Regions from separate parts of the Clostridium carnis genome, predicted to be linked through region 2. Evidence: riboswitches for the same ligand, from Rfam matches in the RefSeq annotation. Region 2 holds a riboswitch; each other region holds the start of a gene.
The links. A riboswitch is a leader RNA that binds a small molecule or an ion and turns the genes downstream of it on or off. The one in region 2 is predicted to bind cyclic di-GMP.

Region 1 (4,316 bases), 120 kb from region 2:
TCATGGAAAAATAGCCAATCATCATTTAACGCAAATGGTTTAACTATATGCTTAAATACACCTGTATCTCTTCTTGGTGCATTTTCGCCATTATATCCAGTATATCCCCAATCAGACCAACCATAAGGCCCCTTTGTAAATACTCTTGATGTAAATTTTACATTATATAAATCATTTCTTGGATCTGGATCATTTTCTACAAATCCACTAAACTTTTGGAATTCATGCCACATCTTCTCCCAATCATTCATTGTATCTGCTACAGTTTTTCCTGATGACTTAATTTCCTTAATTCCTTGTAATGCTCCTGCTGCACTTGTAGTTATTGTATTATTTTCCGAAATTAACTCTGTAACATTATATAAAATATCCTCTCTTAATCCATTAGCAAAATCATTATCATTTATACTTATTTTTTTAGTATATTCCTCTAACTCTCTTTCATATTCAGCTGGATCAGTTTTCCCATGATAATAAACAGGGAATTTTGTTCCACCTACTAGTCTTACCTTTGGTGCATAAGCTTGATCACTTGGTAAAGCTGGATTATAAATATATATTACAGCTGGACTCATATTACTAAATTCTGGTGCTTTAATAGTATTTAAACCAGGCTTTAATGTATAAAATCTTCTCCAATCATTTTTATCATTTGCAAGTTGTCCTAACAATAATTGTGGCATAACACCTTTTTCATCAGCATCTACATATAGCTTAATTGTTTCTCCTGGTGTAACATATTTTCCAAAAGTATCTAAAGAATAGGATGCTCTTGTTATTTGATGCTCCCTTGCTTCCTTTGAAACATCTCCCCTTTGAGATGCAGTTAAAATTAAAGCATCTTCATATTTATTAGGATTATTATATAAATCCTTTGCTTCTTGAATTATATTAATATATTTACTAGCTAAGGGATGATTATTAACCTCTTTTTCGAAATTTTCCAACAATTCAATGTTGTTATATTTATCACTTAACTTAACGTGTGTTCCATCAACAAAGATATTATTAATATTATCTTCTACAATATCTTCTTTAAAAAACATAAATTCATTAGCACTTGACCATGAATCATAACTTTCATCAAATACAAATTTAAGTCTTTTAAATTCTGTTTTATTAAATTTAAATTCGTATAATCCACTACCTTTTGTTGCTTGTCCTTTTCCTACTAATTTAAAATCATTTTCATCATCTGTTAAAGATGAGTATATAGAGAATTTATTTGCAAATCCTTTATTACCTGCATCTTTTCTAGCTCCATATACAATTCTATTTATAGTTTCAACATTTTCAAAAGTTACAATCACTTCATTTGTAAATGCAGAACTATTTGGTCTTCCCGTTTCCCAATGAGTTGATAAATTTCCATCAAATGCTTTGTTTAGTGTACTACTTGCATACACTCCCCCATTATTTGAATAAGATTTTATACCTGTTACTTTAAATGCTTTTTCATAATCATTATAGTTTTCTAATGATGTCATATTAAATTGGTTTACAGATACGTTGTACTCTGATTTTGTTCCTTCTTCAACTTTATCTTTGGACACCTCCGAGTTTGTATCCATAGCAAATGCTATGTTTGTTGGAATAACACTGGTTGCTAAAGTAGCTACAATAGTTAAAGCTATTATTTTCCTTTTATTCATACACTTCCTCCTAAATATTTTTAATTTTTAAATAGAATTCAAATTAAAAAATTTCTCCGAAGTAAATATAAGTTTTTATTAATTGATTAATAAAAAAGGCTACTCAAAAAGAGCAGCCTAATAAATGCAATTAATTACAAAAAGACTTGCGACTCTTCGGTAACTGGCTAGCATAGTTTAAAACCTTAGCCCCTATAGCTTTGCGTCACTAGATTTCTCTAGCTTTGCCTTTAAAACTTTTTTTATTCTCATTAACTATTTGCCTATATTATATACCATAAAATTACATACATTATATATTTTTAACAAAATTCACACTTTATTTACAAATTATCAAAATTTTATATAATTTAATCTTAAGTCTTGATTTTTTTATTAAATTCTAATTTTCTATTCCTAAAATATAGTAATACATCAATTGATACCATAATTACATTTATAACATATAAAAATATTACATTATCATAATTATATATTAGTTTATTTAGTATTCCTGATAAATATCCTATTATTAAAATAATCATAAACATAACACTTTTTCCATTTGTTGATTTAGATATTAATGACTTATAAATTGAAAACGGCCATGCTAATCCAAAACATAATAACATAATTACTTCATATATACTCATATCTAATTACTATACTCTCCTTTTAAAGTAAATTGATCAAGTATATGCCCATCCATTTTTCTATGTAATTCATTTAAGTAAAACCCATTTTCTAAATCAAGTATAGTGGTGTTAGTATAAAGTAGTGGACACATTAAGTCGAACTAAGTAAAATTATATTTAGTTAAGAAAGGATGTGTCCATTATGGGAAGTGGCAAAAGGTATGATCAAGAATATAAAAATATGATAGTAGATTTATTTAAATCAGGAATGAGCTTAGCAGAGCTAAGTAGCGAATATGGCATTGCAAAATCAACAATCAACGGCTGGGTTAAAGATGTAAAAGAAGTTAAAATAGATGAAAATGAATCTATGACACTTAAAGAAGTAAAGGCTTTAAAAAAGGAAATGGCAAGGATTAAAGAGGAAAATGAAATATTAAAAAAAGCTATGGCCATATTTGCAACAAGAAATTAAATCAAGTAATACTATTTATAGATAATAATAAAAACAATCATGATATTAAGACTATGTGTACCGTTCTAGGCGTAGCCAGAAGTACATATTATAAATCTTTTGATAAAATTAAATCTTCAAGAGCAATAGAAAATGATGCATTAAAAGCAGCGATTACAAGGATATATAAAGCTAATAAAGGGATATATGGTGCTCCTAGGATTCATCATATACTTGGTACAGAAGGCTTTAATGTGTCAATAAAGAGAGTTCAAAGAAAAATGACTGAACTTGGTCTTTGTGCAATAACTGTAAAAAAATATAAGCCTCATTCAAATAAGAAAGTAGCAGAAGATTTAGAAAACGTTTTAAATAGAGATTTTGCAACTACTTCTATTAATGAAAAATGGGTTGGCGATATTACATATATTCATACTATCAAAGATGGTTGGTGCTATTTAGCTTCAGTTCTTGATTTACATTCAAAAAAAATAATTGGCTACGCCTTCGGTAAAAGAATGACTAATGATTTAGTTATTAAAGCTTTAAAAAATGCCTACTACAGCCAAAATCCAGATAAAAATAAAAATTTAATATTTCATACAGATTTAGGCTCTCAATATACTAGTAATGATTTAAAAGAGCTATGTATACAGTTTAATATTATACAATCATTTAGTAAAAAAGGTTGTCCATATGATAATGCTTGTATAGAATCTTTTCATTCTTCAATAAAGAAGGAAGAAATCTATAGAAATACATACCGTACCTTCGAAGAAGCCAATATAGCTATATTTAAATATATTGAAGGCTGGTATAACAGAAAAAGGCTACACTCTTCTATTAATTACATGACTCCAAATCAATGTGAATTATTAGCTAGAGGTGTAGCATAAAAAAAGTTTGACTTTTTGTGTCCAAGATATTGACGTAAGACCATAGTATCAATTGCATAAACATGAATTTCATAAATATGTGGTGAATCTAGGGGTGCCATTCCACCATAATATGTACAAATTTCTTTATCCTTTTCCCCCCCTTGAATACTAATCCAACTATTAACTCCTTGAACAAAATCAAATGATAACTGACTTTCATTTTCTTTTAATTCACCTCTAGTAATATTGGCTACAATCCAGTGTATCCAAGAAAATCCTCCACTAACAGGAATAGCATCTTTATCCTCTATAACTATGGCATAAGAAACCGTATTTTCTGGAGCATCTTCGATTTTTAAAGGAATCGAACATGTTGGTATTCCATGATCATTTACTATACCTCTTTTCCCATACTTATCATTAATAATTCCGTCTACTATTCCACTACTTGTTACTTTCATTAACTCATCTCCTTTATATTTTAAAAGTTATGGTTAAATCATATATCTACATTATTAATTGTTCAATTACTTACTTTTTTGTATGTATTTTCATTTTAATAAGCAAAGTTTTCTTAATTCTTCTTCTTTACCATCTTCTATCATATACTCTATACCTATTTTCTGAAATATCTCTAATGCAGAAAGAACTTCTTTTCCCCTAGATGTTAATGAATACTCAACCTTTAATGGATATCCTTCATATTCCTTTTTTTCAA
Region 2 (4,316 bases):
TCTAATAATACTTGCTTACCTAATATAGGTAAATCCTGAACTTTTCTTATATATGTTCCATGATATTTGTTCGATATGATATTGCATTTAGGACAAATACAATTATTACTTTGTGATTTTAAACTTATCTTAATCACTTTTGTATCTTCTAATATATTAGTAATTTTTAATTTGTTAGTTGGAAAAAAGTTTTGCAGATCTATTGATGAATTACACATTATTAATACCTCTTAAATATATGATATATTAATTATATCATATATACGGAAAAATACGGAAGAACCAGCATTAACTTGACATTTATAATTCCCTTTTCATCACATAACTTTCTCAATATTACTCCTATATCAGTTTTTATTTTCCCATAAATTATTTGTCTTCTATACTTTGGTGCGAAAACTATATGATATTTACAGTTCCATTTACTATGTGCTAAATTACTATTATCTATATTGGATACCTCCTTGCATTATAGTTATGGTCGGTAAACCTACCATAATTTTACAATTGGTTTTTTTTATTTCTACTCACCGTTCGAAGCTTTCCAGAACCGCAGGTCTAACCTGTGGTATTCTAAATACAATAAAAAACCTCGACAACACATCTCTGTATTGTCGAGGTTTTCATGGTGGAGGCGACGGGTGTCGAACCCGTGTCCGAAAGCAGACCAGTTTGACTTTCTACGAGTGTAGTCTGTATATTAGAATTCGCTCCTTATGGCGCCTACAGACAGGCTCATAATTTGCTAGCTTCATAAATACCCCTTTAGCTCAAAGCTTTGCTAAACTTCGTTCCCCACTTCAATGACACCCGTTATCCAAGCCGTGGGAAGCCTGGGCGGATGAGTAGCTTATATTAAGCTGCTAATGCAAAATTGTCTTCTGCGTTTACATTTAGTGCATAACTGATTTACGAGGTGCCATGCTTGCCTCGACCCGCTTATCAAACCCATCTTACCCCCGTCGAAGCCAAAACGCCCCCAAGTTAAAATATAGGTTTAACGCAAATTTATTCAATTTTGTAATTTCTCTTGTGTAGTAATTATATATTATAAAATTTTTTCTGTCAACTTCTCAAACACTAGGAAATCCTTGAGAATTAAAGCTATTTCATCCTATTTTTTCTTACTTGAATTTTTCAAAAATATAGAAATAAAAAAGTAGATAATGAATTTGTAACTCTTAATTTACATATTCATATCTACTTTTTAATAGTTTTTAAATCTTCTATATTAGTTAGGTGTAATATAGAAGTATATGTATTTTTTACTTTCTTTTAACTAAAGATCTTATTGCATTTTCTAAACCTATAGTCATTGTATCAACTATTTTTTGAGTTGAACAACTTATATTAAGTATATATTTAGCATGTGTTAGTTGTTTTTCAACTTCTATAAAGCTCATTTGTGTATAATTTTCTTTTTTTAAACTTTCTGCTTTAGCTATTTGTTCTTCTAGCTTACTTTTATCTATTTTATATACTAATTGTGATATTATTATTGTAAATCCACGGTTTAAGTTAGCTACTTCTAAGGCTCCTACATTTATATCTTTATAAACTTCTGTTGATATTCTGAACATTTTTTCAAATGTATCCCAACTATTTTCTTCATACTCTTCTTTTATTTTAGTAGCTGCTACATTTAATAATAGCTTTAACTCCTTTTTCTCTTCTCTTTCAATTAATCCTTTAATTTTTAAATTTAACTCTTCATATACCTTATCAATTTCCACTTGTGATGATAGATTATTTTCTATTATAGCCATAGCTATATTTTTAATTTTTTCTAATTCTGTCCATGACTCTAAAGTATAGTTATAAATTATTAGTGACTTACTCCATGCTAATAACTTTTTAAGATTTGTATTATTTCCTATAACTAAACCTAAGTTTTCATCTTTCAATGATTCAGGTTTTATATCTTTGATTTGTTCTTTATTATTTTCATCCTCTAACATAGCTTTTACTTCTAATTTTATATTCATTTTTAATGCTTTACCTCCTGAAATTTATCTATAGATTTAGCAATAAATTTAATAAAAATAAAAAACTACCCTAGAGGGTAGTTGCTATCAAGAAGTACCTTTTTAAATTCAACTGATAACAAAAAGACATATACTGACTTTTTGGCAACTGGCTGGCATAGTTATCAACCTTAGCCCCTTTAGCTTTGCGTCTTTAGATTTCTCTAAATTTGCCTATTAAATTATATTTTATTATGCTAATAATCTATATTATAAGATAATAATACATTACAATATAATTCTTTAACAGTCCCTATTTTACAAATTATGGTCCCTATTTTATATTATTCTTTTAAATCTGCCGGAAACTTAATTCCAATTTGTAAGCGCGCTTCATCCATAATATCTATTACATCCTTTGAATTTTTCAAGGCTTTATCTAAATCTTCTTTACTATTTTCTTTAATTAATCTTATAAAATCTTCAACTTCATAACACATATTAGCTTCATTTTGCTTTATTGATAAATCTATTTTTTCACCAGTTCTTAAAATAAGCTCTATTTTGTTAAAGTTATTTATTTTTTCAATTATTATACTTCCATCTTCTCCTTGAATTTCTGATGGTAAATATGAATTACTAATTTTTGAGTATATTACAGTTGCATCCATATCATCATATCCAAATACAATACTACCTTCACCATCTACCCCTGACTTTAGCATAAGTCCTGTAGCTTTTATAGTATTGGGTTTACCAAATAAATTTACCATTGGTGCAATACAATAAACACCTATATCCATTAACCCACCATTAGAAAGTTCTGGCTTAAATGCATTTAATATTTCTCCTGCTTTATACTTATCATATCTTGAAGAATATTGACAAAAACTTGCAAAATATCTCCTTACTTTACCTATTTTATATAGATTATCTTTTATAACTTTAAAATTAGGAAGTGATGTTGTCTTCATAGCTTCCATTAAAACCATATTATTTTCTTTTGCTACATCTATCATTTTATTCACTTCATATGAATTAGAAGCAAAGGCTTTTTCACATAATACATGTTTTTTATTTTGTAAAAATAATATACTTTGTTCTGCATGCAATGCATTAGGAGAAGCTATATATACTGCATCAATTAAATTACTTTTTGCCATTTCCTCCAAATTAGTAAACACATTATATATTTCAAACTTTTCTGAAAATTCCTTTGCTCTTTCTTCAGTTCTTGAATAAACTGCTGATATTTTAACATTAGGCACCTCTCTAGCACCATTAATAAACCATTCAGTAATAAAATTAGTTCCTATTAGCCCAAACCTTATTTCTTTCATATAAATACCTCTCCTTTATCACAAAATTATTATTATAATATATTACTAATTATATCTTATTTAAGATTAACTTCTAACTATTTTATTTATATATTTTAATTTTATATTAATATTTTTTTATCGCTAATATTTAAAATTCTAATGCACATACTATTTTTATAATCATCTTAGAGGAGGAACTGCTATGAATTTAAGAAATAGAATATTTCCAAAAGTTCTTTTATCTCTTTTATACTTTTTATTACCCTCAATATTATTTATTAATCTTTTTAACTCAATTTCAAAAACAAAAAATATCCAAATGGTTCCTTCATATTTAGCTGAAGATAATCTAGAATTTGAAGAAACCTCTAATGTAGGTTCCTTTTTAACAGATGTTTCTGAAAATACATCTGATTCAATATTACCATTTATAAATGATTTATTTTCCACAAGAAACTCCTCTTTTTCAACTGGTAATGTTGAGAATTTATATAAGTACTATGATATTACTCAACTATATGGAAAATATTCTTTATCCCATGAATTCAAAAGAATATCTTATCTTAGAGATTGGGCAAGCGAAAGAGATGTTTCTTTTTCTAAAATAGAATCTTATCCTCATATTATTTCTTTAAAAAATAAAGATAACATTTATAAATTAACACTTCGTGAGGAATATAAATTTAGTTACTTTTATAATGATTTACCTAATATAAATAACGATTTTGGATTTTCTATTTTTCATACAATTGATCTTGAAAAACTTGGAAACTCTTACGCAATTATAAAAGATTATTATTTAGATTGTTTTCAAGAAGGCTTAAATGATTATAAATTTACACTAAAAGAAAAGGAGTTACCTATTACTAAGTTCAAAACATATGATATTAATTATAAATTTAAAAATAACTCATTAGAAAACAGTACTGATTATGATAGAAAATCAGCAGTTGAATATGCAAATAAATATTGTGGTATTTCTTTCGCAAATTCTACTGACTCTAGATATAACCCAAACTATTATACTTGT
Region 3 (4,316 bases), 490 kb from region 2:
TGGTTTTAAAGCAGTTACAGATTTTAATTTAGATATTGAGGACAAGGAGTTTATAGTTTTTGTTGGACCATCAGGATGTGGTAAATCAACAACTTTAAGAATGATAGCTGGACTAGAAGAAATAACAGGTGGAGAATTATATATAGATAATAAGTTAGTAAATGATACTGCACCTAAAGATAGAGATATAGCAATGGTATTCCAAAACTATGCATTATATCCACATATGACAGTTTATGATAATATGGCATTTGGATTAAAATTAAGAAAAATGCCTAAACAAGAAATAGATGAAAAAGTTAGAGAAGCAGCTAAGGTACTTGATATAGAACATCTTTTAGACAGAAAGCCAAAGGCTTTATCAGGTGGTCAAAGACAAAGAGTTGCTATGGGAAGAGCTATAGTAAGAAATCCTAAAGTATTCTTAATGGATGAACCTTTATCAAACCTTGATGCTAAATTAAGAGTACAAATGAGAATAGAAATTTCTAAGTTATATAATAAATTAAATACAACATTTATATATGTAACTCATGACCAAACAGAAGCTATGACTTTAGGAACAAGAATAGTAGTAATGAAAGATGGGGTTATACAACAAGTAGCTTCACCGACTGAGATATATAATCATCCAGCAAATCTATTTGTTGCAGGATTTATAGGAAGTCCTCAAATGAATATGACATATGGAGAAACTTTAATTAAGGATAATAAGAATTATCTAAAGGTATTTGGAGAATTGCTAGAAATACCAGAAGATAAGGTTAAGATATTAAAAGAAAAGAATGCAGAAAAAATAGAAACTTTAGTTGGTATAAGACCTGAAAACATTATTCATGGAAAAGAAGCATTAGAAGCTTCAGGAGTTACTAGATTTAAAGGTGAAGTTGATATAATGGAAAATCTAGGGGCAGAAACTTATATCCATATTAAGAAAGATGGAGCTAATTTTATAATTAAGTCAAGATCTGGAGAAGGTTATAGAATTGGAGACGTTATAGAATTTGGATTTGATCAAAATAAGATACATGTATTTAATAAAGAAGATCAAGTTACAATATATTAAGATAGAGAAAAAATGCTAGGAATAACCTTAATGTCATTTTGTTAACGAAATGGCATTGGGATTTATCCTAGCTTTTTCTATTCATTAGAAAGTTATAGAAGTGGGTAAATTAAGGATAGCTTAATTGTGATTTTAAAACTAAAGATGTTTTTCAAAAGAATGAAATATAAAAGTTTAATTATAAATTAAATATAAATTATTAAAAAGATGAATTATTTAGGTTTAATTACCAATTTATTTGGTAAAACCTGCAAAAATATGTTGAAAGTTGACAAATTTCATGTAATAATACTATAGTATGAACAAAACCTATAATGTTAAATAGCACACTTATCGAAAGATAGGGTCGCAAAGCTATGAGTCTAAGGAAAATTTTATTTTTTATGATTGTCAGGCTGCCAAAGTATAGTTATAGATATAAGTCTATATTTTTTAAAATTTTGGTGTCTATATTATTTAGGCATTTTTTTATTTCTCTGAAATTTTCAGAGGTAAAAGTAAAGATTTAGTATGAAATTATTTATTTAGTAAGTATATAAAAAGGGATATATACTTAATTTTTTCTTATGTAAAATACTTTTGAGCTCTAGATAATGTATAGTTTAGTATTCCATTAGAGATAGCAATTATAAAGAGGCAGTAAAAATAAAAATCGTAAGGAGTAATAAATTGTAATGAAGGGAGGAAAAGGTTATTTTTTTACGATTTTAATAATCGCAATAATAGATGAGCAGAATAAATAATTTATTGAATGAAGTAGAAGAAATAATAAACAGAGGAATAACTGAGGATGGAGTAAGAGAGATTCTAGAAATATTAAAATGTCCTTTTCCCATAGAAATTTTAGAGGAAGCTAAGTTATATGGGGATTATTTGCCTAAAAATAAAGAGATATCATTTTCAAAAGAAAAAAGATATTTACATTTTTTATGGGATGTTTTAGATAAGTCACCAATGTGTCTTATAGCTAATTTTTCAATTCCTTTTAGAAGAATATTAGCAAAAAAATTATTTAAGTCTTGTGGTAGAAATCTTATAGTTGAAGAAAATGTACGTTTTAATGTACCAGATAATATTGAAATAGGTGATGATGTATTCTTAAATAGAGGAATATTTATAGATTCCAAAGGTGGATTGAAACTTGGGAATTCAGTAGTTGTTACTGAAGGTGTAACAATATTTACACATTCTCATTTAGAACATGATCATTCAATAAGAGGTTATAATCCTGTGATTTTAGAAGATTATTCTAAGGTATATTCAAATTCAACAATTTTACCTGGAGTAATAATTGGAAAACAATCTATAGTAGGTGCTTGTTCGTTAGTAGATAAAAATGTAGAAGAAAATTCTTTAGTAGCTGGAGTACCAGCTAAGAGAATAAGATGCAGAAAGAACTTTGATAGAAATGAACATGAGTTAAAGCATATATGGCTTACTGATGGAGATTTTCAAAAGATATAACTCACGACAAAATAAAATAATATTGTAGTAACGAATTAAGGGGTGACAAAATGAAAATATCTTTTAAATCTAAATTAATGGTAGTAATTTTACCATTAGTTATAGTTGGATTATTATCATTAACTGGAATAGCATATTTTAGTTTCAATAATATAATTGAAAAAGAATTAACACAAGCCATGTCAACAAGAACTTCAGAAGCTACTAACCATATTAATACTTGGTTAACGGGTAAGCTTGCAGAAGTTCAAGAAACTGTTAATAGTCCTATGGTAAAACGTGTTTTAGAAAAAAATCCAAGCTTAAATTTCGATGGAAATAGTGAATCTATAGCACTTATAGATGAACTTAATTTAGCACGTTGGAATTTTATTAAAAATACATATCCAGATCAATATGCGGCTTTACACATTGTAAATCCTTTAGAACAAAATGAATGGGGAAATCAAGATAATGCAGGTAAGTTAAAAGCACGTTATTATAATGTTCAAAAGGGAGCTTCAAGTACTTCTCCATGGGCTAAAGCAGGAGCAGCAGAAACTTTAGAAAGATTTGCAGCTAATGGTGGTGTTCCATATGATGTTATATTAAAACCATCATATTCAGAAGCTTATCACTCAAATATGGTATTAATGCTTGCATGGTTAAAAAATGAATCAGGAAAAACTATAGCAGGAGCAGCTGCAAGTTTAAAAATTGAGGCTATTCAAGAAATAGCTAGGAATATAAAGTATGGACAAAAGGGATACGGTATGCTAATTTCAGATGATGGAACATTTATAGTTCATCCAGATGAGAATTGGGCAATGAAAGAAAAGATTACTACTGTTAATGATTCTGAACTTACTGAACTTGGAGGGCTTATAGAAAAGAATAATCAAGGAGTATTCCGTTTTGGTACAGGTAAAGAAAAGAAAATAGCTTTTTATTCAAAAGCTCCAATAACAAATTGGACTGTAGTTAATGTAGTTTATGAAAGTGAATTATTTGATGAGTCTAATAAAATGTTAGCTATTATGTTAGCAATAGCTTCAGCAATTTCATTAATAGTAACAGCAACTATATACTTCGCATCAAGTTATCTTGTTAAACCATTAACTAAGCTTAGTAATTTTGCAGATACAGTATCTACTGGTGATTTAACAGGTGCTGTAGAGGTTAATTCAGAAGATGAAATTGGAAATTTAGCAAAAGCATTTAATAATACTGTTAAGGCATTAAGAGGATTATTAACTGATATTAATCAAGAGTCTAATAAAGTTAATACTTTATCAAAGGGACTAGCTAGATCTTGTGATGAATCTAGTAAAGCTACAGAAGAAGTTGCTAAAACAATTCAACACGTAGCAGAAAATACAACTCAACAAGCAGAACAAGTAGCTTTAGCTGTTGAAAAAACAGTAGAGATGCAAGAAGCAAGTAAAGCTGTTACTAGTAAGTGTAATTACATGCTTGAAACTGCAGAAGAATCACATAATATAAGTGCAGTTGCATTTAAAGCTGTTGATAAAGCAGTATATAGCATGAGGGTTATTGTTGAAAATAATGAAAAGAATTTAGAAGAAAGTAGAATATTACTTAATAAATCTTCTGAAATTGGTAAAATTATCGAAGTTATAACTAGTATAGCTGATCAAACTAATTTATTAGCTTTAAATGCAGCTATTGAAGCAGCACGTGCTGGAGAACAAGGTCGTGGATTCGCTGTTGTTGCAGATGAAGTTAGAAAACTTGCAGAACAATCATCAGGTGCAGCTAATCAAATATCTACATTAATTAATGGAAT

Region 1: linked by a shared signal. The riboswitch ahead of ACYQ1T_RS02690 (NPCBM/NEW2 domain-containing protein) and the one ahead of ACYQ1T_RS02160 (hypothetical protein) in region 2 are both predicted to bind cyclic di-GMP.
Region 3: linked by a shared signal. The riboswitch ahead of ACYQ1T_RS04225 (acyltransferase) and the one ahead of ACYQ1T_RS02160 (hypothetical protein) in region 2 are both predicted to bind cyclic di-GMP.

Annotation. Positions count from the first base shown of each region.
Region 1 covers NZ_BAAHYS010000001.1:543,706-548,021, forward strand. Annotated here, with positions in the region: gene ACYQ1T_RS02690 (NPCBM/NEW2 domain-containing protein) at 1-1,652, opposite strand, end outside; cyclic di-GMP riboswitch class I at 1,808-1,891, opposite strand; gene ACYQ1T_RS02695 (hypothetical protein) at 2,009-2,284, opposite strand; partial or broken gene ACYQ1T_RS02700 (IS3 family transposase) at 2,469-3,616, shown strand; gene ACYQ1T_RS02705 (YbhB/YbcL family Raf kinase inhibitor-like protein) at 3,583-4,059, opposite strand; gene ACYQ1T_RS02710 (winged helix-turn-helix transcriptional regulator) at 4,150-4,316, opposite strand, start outside.
Region 2 covers NZ_BAAHYS010000001.1:424,309-428,624, forward strand. Annotated here, with positions in the region: gene ACYQ1T_RS02145 (ISL3 family transposase) at 1-218, opposite strand, end outside; partial or broken gene ACYQ1T_RS02150 (transposase) at 305-451, opposite strand; RNA gene ssrA (transfer-messenger RNA) at 627-981, opposite strand; gene ACYQ1T_RS02160 (hypothetical protein) at 1,266-1,985, opposite strand; cyclic di-GMP riboswitch class I at 2,126-2,209, opposite strand; gene ACYQ1T_RS02165 (Gfo/Idh/MocA family protein) at 2,309-3,304, opposite strand; gene ACYQ1T_RS02170 (amidase domain-containing protein) at 3,489-4,316, shown strand, end outside.
Region 3 covers NZ_BAAHYS010000001.1:911,641-915,956, reverse strand. Annotated here, with positions in the region: gene ACYQ1T_RS04230 (ABC transporter ATP-binding protein) at 1-1,066, shown strand, start outside; cyclic di-GMP riboswitch class I at 1,380-1,469, shown strand; gene ACYQ1T_RS04225 (acyltransferase) at 1,793-2,530, shown strand; gene ACYQ1T_RS04220 (methyl-accepting chemotaxis protein) at 2,581-4,316, shown strand, end outside.